3 regions of the Actinoplanes awajinensis subsp. mycoplanecinus genome follow, and region 3 is predicted to be linked to each of the others. Evidence: riboswitches for the same ligand, from Rfam matches in the RefSeq annotation. Region 3 holds a riboswitch; each other region holds the start of a gene.
The links. Region 3 has a riboswitch for cyclic di-AMP ahead of ADL15_RS07585 (C40 family peptidase). Riboswitches for the same ligand answer to the same signal wherever they lie in the genome.
Positions count from the first base shown of each region.

Region 1: linked by a shared signal. The riboswitch ahead of ADL15_RS20240 (coiled-coil domain-containing protein) and the one ahead of ADL15_RS07585 (C40 family peptidase) in region 3 are both predicted to bind cyclic di-AMP.
Region 2: linked by a shared signal. The riboswitch ahead of ADL15_RS29220 (LysM peptidoglycan-binding domain-containing protein) and the one ahead of ADL15_RS07585 (C40 family peptidase) in region 3 are both predicted to bind cyclic di-AMP.

Region 1 covers NZ_LLZH01000178.1:80,085-82,336, forward strand. The annotation lists gene ADL15_RS20235 (glycoside hydrolase family 65 protein) at 1-117, shown strand, start outside; gene ADL15_RS20240 (coiled-coil domain-containing protein) at 191-1,225, opposite strand; cyclic di-AMP (ydaO/yuaA leader) riboswitch at 1,231-1,362, opposite strand; cyclic di-AMP (ydaO/yuaA leader) riboswitch at 1,571-1,708, shown strand; gene ADL15_RS20245 (coiled-coil domain-containing protein) at 1,714-2,252, shown strand, end outside.
Region 2 covers NZ_LLZH01000281.1:142,962-145,213, forward strand. The annotation lists gene ADL15_RS29215 (hypothetical protein) at 1-855, shown strand, start outside; gene ADL15_RS29220 (LysM peptidoglycan-binding domain-containing protein) at 863-1,363, opposite strand; cyclic di-AMP (ydaO/yuaA leader) riboswitch at 1,407-1,612, opposite strand; gene ADL15_RS29225 (DUF6174 domain-containing protein) at 1,854-2,252, shown strand, end outside.
Region 3 covers NZ_LLZH01000031.1:5,133-7,384, reverse strand. The annotation lists gene ADL15_RS07595 (BlaI/MecI/CopY family transcriptional regulator) at 1-238, shown strand, start outside; gene ADL15_RS07590 (M56 family metallopeptidase) at 235-1,152, shown strand; cyclic di-AMP (ydaO/yuaA leader) riboswitch at 1,266-1,398, shown strand; gene ADL15_RS07585 (C40 family peptidase) at 1,439-2,252, shown strand, end outside.

The sequences.
Region 1 (2,252 bases), on a different contig from region 3:
ATCGAGGTGACCCAGGTCCGTCCGGTGACCATGGCGATCCCGACGGCGGTCCCGGCCGGTCCGGCGCCGACCCAGCCGGCCGGTCGCGCTCCGGTGCGGCGCGCCACGACGCACTGATTTTTTAGCGTACGAAACAGAGAACGGCCCCCGACCCGGAAAGGGTGGGGGGCCGTTCTCGTTGCCCGCGTGGCTACAGCAGGGACACGTGCACGTGGTCGGTGTGATCACTCGGCCCGTGGTAGGCGTGCCAGTTGCCGGTCGCCGGGAACCAGATCTGCTTGTACCAGATCACGTAGTAGATGCCGAGCCGGTCGGCGTTGCGCACCAGGAACGCGGTGAGGTCGTTGCCGTACCGCATCATCTTGTCGTTGTGCGCCGCCGAGAACCCGGTCTTCTGCAGTGACCAGTCGCAGGCCCGGCCCTTGGGATGCTCGAACGGGCCGCCGTCGCGGTGGCAGCCGACGAACAGATTGAAGCCGGCCTTCTTCGTCTCTTTGAGGAGATGCAGAGTCCGCTTGGTGATGCACCCGTTGGTCGTCGGGTCGATCTGGTTGCAGGACTCCGCGGAGAAACCGCCGCTGGAGTTGCGCGGTGCCGGCGAGGCGATCGGGGATTTCGCGTCGACGAAACCCTCGGTGATGGTCTTGTTGATGCCGGTGCCGCCGCCGAGCAGCTCGAGCTGCCCCTCGGCCGAGTCGTGCAGTTTCGTCTGCACCGAGAGCTGCTGCTCTTCGGTCTTGACCTCGGCGTCCAGGCGGGTCTTGTCCGACGTGATCTGCTCGAGCAGGGAGTTCAGCTCGTGCAGCTTCGCGTCGTGCAGCTTGTTGATCTCCTCCAGGGTGACCGCCTTGTCCAGGAAGTCGGACGAGGAGTCGGCGCGGAGCAGGAAGCTCAGTGAGCTCAGATTGCCGATCTGGTACTGCTGGCGGGCGATCTGGTTGACCTCCGGGGTCAGCGCGTCGCGGCGCGCCTCGGCGGTCTTGATCTGGGCGGCCAGCGCCTTCTGATTCTTCTTCGAGGCCGCGACCGCGGCCTTGGCGTTCACGAACCGCCGGTTGGTGGTCTCGATCTGATCGGAGAGGTCGTCGCTCGCCTGGCCTTCGTCGGGGGTCGACGAACTGCCGCCGGGAGCGGCGTGTGCCGGCATGACCGGTGCGACGAACATCGCGGTGGCCACGAGCGGCGCCAGGGCAAGCATCAGCCACCGGCGGGGACGTGCGGTCATCAACAATCCTTCCTAGTCACCGCCGACCGAGTTAGCTGACGGGTTCGGGACGGAAGCTATCCCTACCGCATAGAGCGGATTCACCCCAACTACCTGGTTCCCCGGTTCGTCTGACGACGATTGGGCGGCGGCCTGCCGGCAACTCGGGGGCGGTGCCGTCCTGGCAGGACCGGCGGCCAGTTTACCTGAGATATCGCGTGGTATCAGGATCGGGAAAAGCAATAAAAGGGTTACCAATCAACGACTTTCTGTAATCGCATCACGACAGGTGACCACGCCGTCGCATTCGGTACCGGAACTGTTGAATCGTCGATCGAGTGGGTATGGTCGGTCCCGGTTCCCGCGTGGGGACCGCCGCCTAATCGCACACGCAGCGAGCCGGGGATCCACGTTTCTTCCGGGGTGAATCCGCACAATTGCGGTAGGGATTTCCTTCGTCCCGAACCCGTCAGCTAACCCGACCGGCGGCCGACGGAAGGAAATAGCCAGTGCAGCATGTGACTGCGCGGCGACGATGGGTGGCCGTGTTCGCGCTGCTGGTCGCCGCTTGCGGGATCACCGGCGCCGCCTCGCCGGCGGCCGCGGCCCCCCGCCCGCTCGCCGCGCCCGGTGAGTCCGGTGACGACGGGGAGGGTGGCTCGAAGTCCCTGCTCGACAAACTCGAAGACGCCTCCAAGGGTTACGTCACGGCGAAGGCCAAGCTGAAGGCGTCCAAGGCGCAGCAGACCAAACTCTCCGCCGATCTGAAGAAGCTGGACGCGGCCCTCGGCCCGCAGCAGGCCGCGCTGAACCAGTACGCCCAGCAGGCGTACTCGATGGGCCGCCTGGGCCCGCTGAGCGCGCTGCTCACCGCGGACTCGTCGGCCGGCTTCCTGGACCGGGCGCAGCTGCTGAGCACGGTCGGCGCCCGGCAGAACCTGGCCATCGAGGACCTGCGGAACACCCGGGACGGCCAGCAGAAGGCCAAGACCTCGATCGACGCCGCGATCATCGATCAGCAGCGCCAGGTCAACGTGATGGCCAAGCG
Region 2 (2,252 bases), on a different contig from region 3:
GGCCGGCCGGTCTGGCACGGCTTGAGCAAGTCACCCGACGACATGAACCGCGGCCTGGTCGGCGCCACCCTGCTGGCGCCCGGCCGGCTCGCCGAGGTCACCGCGCTGACCCGCCGGGACGACTTCGTCGGCGTCCAGGTCCAGGGCGCCGAACGGATCCAGCAGCTCGTCGTCCCGCGTGTCGTCGAGCACCCGCCGGGCGAGGAGATCCCGCCCGCGATGATCCGCGGCTCGGTCACCACCCTCGCGGCGCAGTCACCGGCCGCGCCGCTCGACCTGCCCGAGGAGCTGACCGCGGAGCTGGTGCGCCGGCTGCGCCGCAAACCCGCCGACGCGGTCCGGATCGCGGTCGGGCTGCGGATCGCCGAGACCTGGCGGCTGCCGGACGGCTTCGAGCTGCCGCTGGTCTACGACGTGGCGCCGGGCAAGACCCAGGGGTACGTCACCGACGAGACCACCGGCGCGCCGCTCAGCGCGCTGCACGCCTGCCGCAACCACCACCTCACCGGCGCCCTCGACTGGTGCACGCACTGCCTGAACCCGACCTGCCGGCTCTGCTCCGAGGCGGTCCGCCCGTGCCGCCTGTGCCAGGGCACGGTCTGCGGCGACTGCGTGGCCACCCCGGACGGCCGCTGCCCGGCCTGTGCCGCTCTCACCAAGGTCGGCATGTTCCAGCGCGGCCGCTACGGGGTGTCCGCGAGCGGCGCCGTGTGGCACGGCGCCGCCACGAACGTCCAGGTGACCGTGCGTCAGGAGCGCAACTACTGGTCCCTCGAGCGCTGGGACCGCTACGACCGGGTCACCTTCCCGCTCGATCCGCACACCGTGCAGACCCTGCGGGGCTGGCTGGCGTGAGCGGAGGTCAGAGCCGGATGCGCTGACCGGGGAAGATCCGGCTCGGGCTGCTCAGCCGGTCCTTGTTGAGCGCGTAGAGCGCCCGCCAGCCTCCCTTGACGTGATAGCGCTTGGCGATCTTGGCGAGCGTGTCACCAGACTTGATCACGTAGGTCTTGCCGCTCGCCTTGGCCTTCTTCGCGGGCTTGGCGGTCGCCTTCTTGTAGACGCCGGCCTTCTTGCCGCACACCGGCCACGGGCTCAGGCCGCGCTTCGCGTACAGCTTGTTGGCGATCTTGATCTGTTCGGCCTTGGTGGCCTTGTCGGCGGTCGAGGCGTACCTGGCCCCGCCGTTCGCCTTCCACGTGCCGCGGTCGAACTGCAGACCGCCGTAGTACCCGTTCCCGGTGTTGATGTGCCACCTGCCGCCGGACTCGCACTTGGCGACCACGTCCCAGTTGACGCTGGCGGCCAGGGCCGGAGCTGCCGGTGCGAGCAAGAGGCCCGCTCCGGTCACGCCGGCGGTCACCAGGCTGAGGGCAGCAAGGCGCGTTCGTCTACCGATCCGAGACATGGAAATTCCTCCACGCCTACGAGGTGAGCTGTCGGGTTCGGGCAGAGTGGCCCGGCCGTCCTATGCGGCTTCACCCCAAGACGCGCCCCCTGTCACCCGTTTCGGAAGCCGGCCGACTCCCGAACCGTGCGCGGTGCGCGCCGGAAAACGTGGTTCCCCCGCTCCTGCCATCTCTTCGTGTCTGTGGATCGGCGGCAGGACTCGGCGGTCCGTCCACAGTGCCCGCCATCGCGGGACGACCGACGGTAACCACACCGGACGGGCATCGACCAAGTTTTACGTACCTAATAGTGACGTTCTTCACGGTATTGGACCGATTTGATCTTGTTCGTGACCTGGAATGACAGGCATTTCCGACACCCGAGGTTCCGTCCCTCCTGTCGTTATGCCGCAGCTCCGGCAGAAGGCGCGGAACCGGCGCCGGTCACCGTGCGTCGAACACCACATGACCGATCTCCGGCCGCGCCGGGCCGCGCTGCTCACCGTCACCGCCGCCCTCACCCTTTCCGGGTGTTCGAGCACCCCCTCCGGTACGACCGTCCGCGCGGTCGCCGGCACTCTGCCCGACCATTACTCGTACGTCGTCACGGCGAGCTGTGGCGAACGCGCCGTGATCGGTACTTTCCGCATCGTGGTCCGTGACCGCGACGTCGTGGTCTCGGCGGAACCCGCCGACCCGGAGTCGACCGTGCAGGTGCCGCTCGCGTCGTTCCCGACCCTGAAGTACATCGTCGAGCAGGTCGAGTCGGCGGAACCGGACGCGGTGGTCGAGTTCACCACCGACGCGGCCGGCCGCCCCGCCCACGTGTCGATCGACCACCGTCCGAACGCCATCGACGACGAG
Region 3 (2,252 bases):
TACGACTGTGATGACGGTCCTCGACCGTCTCGCCAAGAAGAAGCTGGTCGTCCAGCAGAAGGCGGACCGTGCCTACAAGTACGCCCCCGCCCAGTCCCGCGAGGAGATGACCGCGGCGCTGATGTTCGACGCGCTCAGCGCCACTCCCGATCGGGACGCCGCGCTGGCATACTTCCTCGGTCAGCTGCCCCCCGGCGCCATCCGAGCCGCCCTGGACGTCCCACCGAAAGAGACGTGACCGCACTCCTGCTGGGCGCCCTAGGGCTCACCCTCTCGCTGGCCGTACCGGGCGTGCTGGCCGGCGCGCGCTGGCCGGACCGTGCCCCGGTCGCCGCCGTCCTGCTCTGGCAGGCGCTGACGCTGACCGCGGTGCTCTGCGCGCTCGGCGTGGTCCTCGCCGCCCCGGAGGAGATGACCCGGGCGTCCGGCGCGGACCACCCGTGGACCGTCGCGGCGCTGGTGTTCTCGCTGGTGGTGGCCGCCGTGATCGTGATCCGGCTGCTGATCTCGCTGGTCAAGGTGAGTGTCCGGGCCCGCGCCCGGCGCGCCCGGCACCGGATGCTCGTCGACCTGCTGGACCGGGTGGAACGGCACCGCGAGCTGGGCGGGGCCGAGGTGCGGGTGCTCGACGGGGCGTTGCCCCTCGCCTACTGCGTGCCGGGGCGGGAGCCGCGGGTGGTGCTCAGCGACGCGGTGCTGCGGATTCTGGACCGGGCGCAGGTGGACGCGGTGCTCGCCCACGAGCAGGCGCACCTGCGGCACCGGCACGAGCTGGTGATGGAGTCGTTCACCGCGTTCTATCAGGCGGTGCCGCGGCCGTTGCGCAGCCGGGCGCCCCTCGACGCGGTGCACCTGCTGCTCGAGATGGTCGCCGACGACGCGGCTCGCCGGCGTACCGGGCCGGTGCCGCTGCGGGAGGCGCTGGCCCGGCTCTCCGACGCCGTACCCCTCGCGGAGGAGGCCCCGGCCGACCCGGCGGGTGAATCCCGGCGTCGCCGTCTCGACCGGCTGGCCGGTCCGGCGCCCGGCTCGACCGGCCTGTCGGTCCTCGCCGGCCTCGCCGCGGCGGGTCTCCTGGTGTTACCCACGGTGATCCTGGTGGTGCCCTGGCTCGGCCGGGCCCTGGACGCCTGGCCATTCCGCTCACTCTGAGTGTTGGTTAGTGTGCGTGCGGTTTCCCCCCTCACGCATGCTTTTGTTGCCTGCATGATCCGAGTACGGTGATCCCCGGTTCGGCAGCCCCCCATCGTCCATCCGGCCGATCTGACGAACCACCGCCTAATCGCCGCGAGGCGAGCCGGGGACCCACGCACCCGGGGTGAAGCCGCGTTCGCGCGGCCGGGCGTGCTTCCCGCCCGAACCCGTCAGCTAACCCGGTCGGCGGCCGAGTGGGAAGAAAGGACAACGCACCTACGTGAAACGGATAGGCGCGCGTGGTGTGCTCCGCAGTGTTCTCTGCGCGGCCGCCACAGCCGGACTCGTTCTCACCGGTCCTGTCGTTGCCCACGCCACGCCCTCGCCGGGCAGCGTCGAGACCCAGATCGACAAGCAGTGGAACGAGCTCGAGCCCGTCATCGAGGACTACAACGACGTGCACGGGAAGCTGCTCAAGCTGCAGAAGCAGCAGAAGCAGCTGAACAAGACGCTCGCTCCGCTGCAGAAGCAGGTCGACGCGGCCATGACGGACGTCCGTGGCCTGGCTGCCGACGCCTACATGCAGGGTCCGCCGAGCACCATCGGGGCGATCCTGAGCGGCAAGCCGACCGGCCTGACCGAGAAGCTCTCCCTTCTCGAGCAGCTGGCCAGCAAGCGCACGGCGTCGATCCAGGGCGTGGTGAAGCTCCGCGACAAGTACGCGACCGACAAGGAGAAGGTGGATGCGCTGGCATCCGAGATCTCCACTCGGGACACCGACCTCAAGACCAAGAAGTCGGCGATCGAGAAGGAGATCACCTCCCTCCAGAAGCTCCGGATCAAGGCTTATGGCGCGTCCGGCGCGAGCGACGGGCCGTTCAAGACCGGTCCGTGTCCGGTCGACTACACCAACGACAAGGGCGGCCGTGCCGCTCAGCGTGCGTGTGACCTGATCGGCAAGCCCTATGTCTTCGGCTCCGAAGGTCCGAACAGCTACGACTGCTCGGGTCTGACGAAGGAGGCCTGGGCGGCCGTCGGGGTGCACCTCGAGCACTACACGAAGGATCAGTGGGGCTCCGGGAAGTCGGTCAGCCGCAGCGAGCTGCAGCCCGGTGACC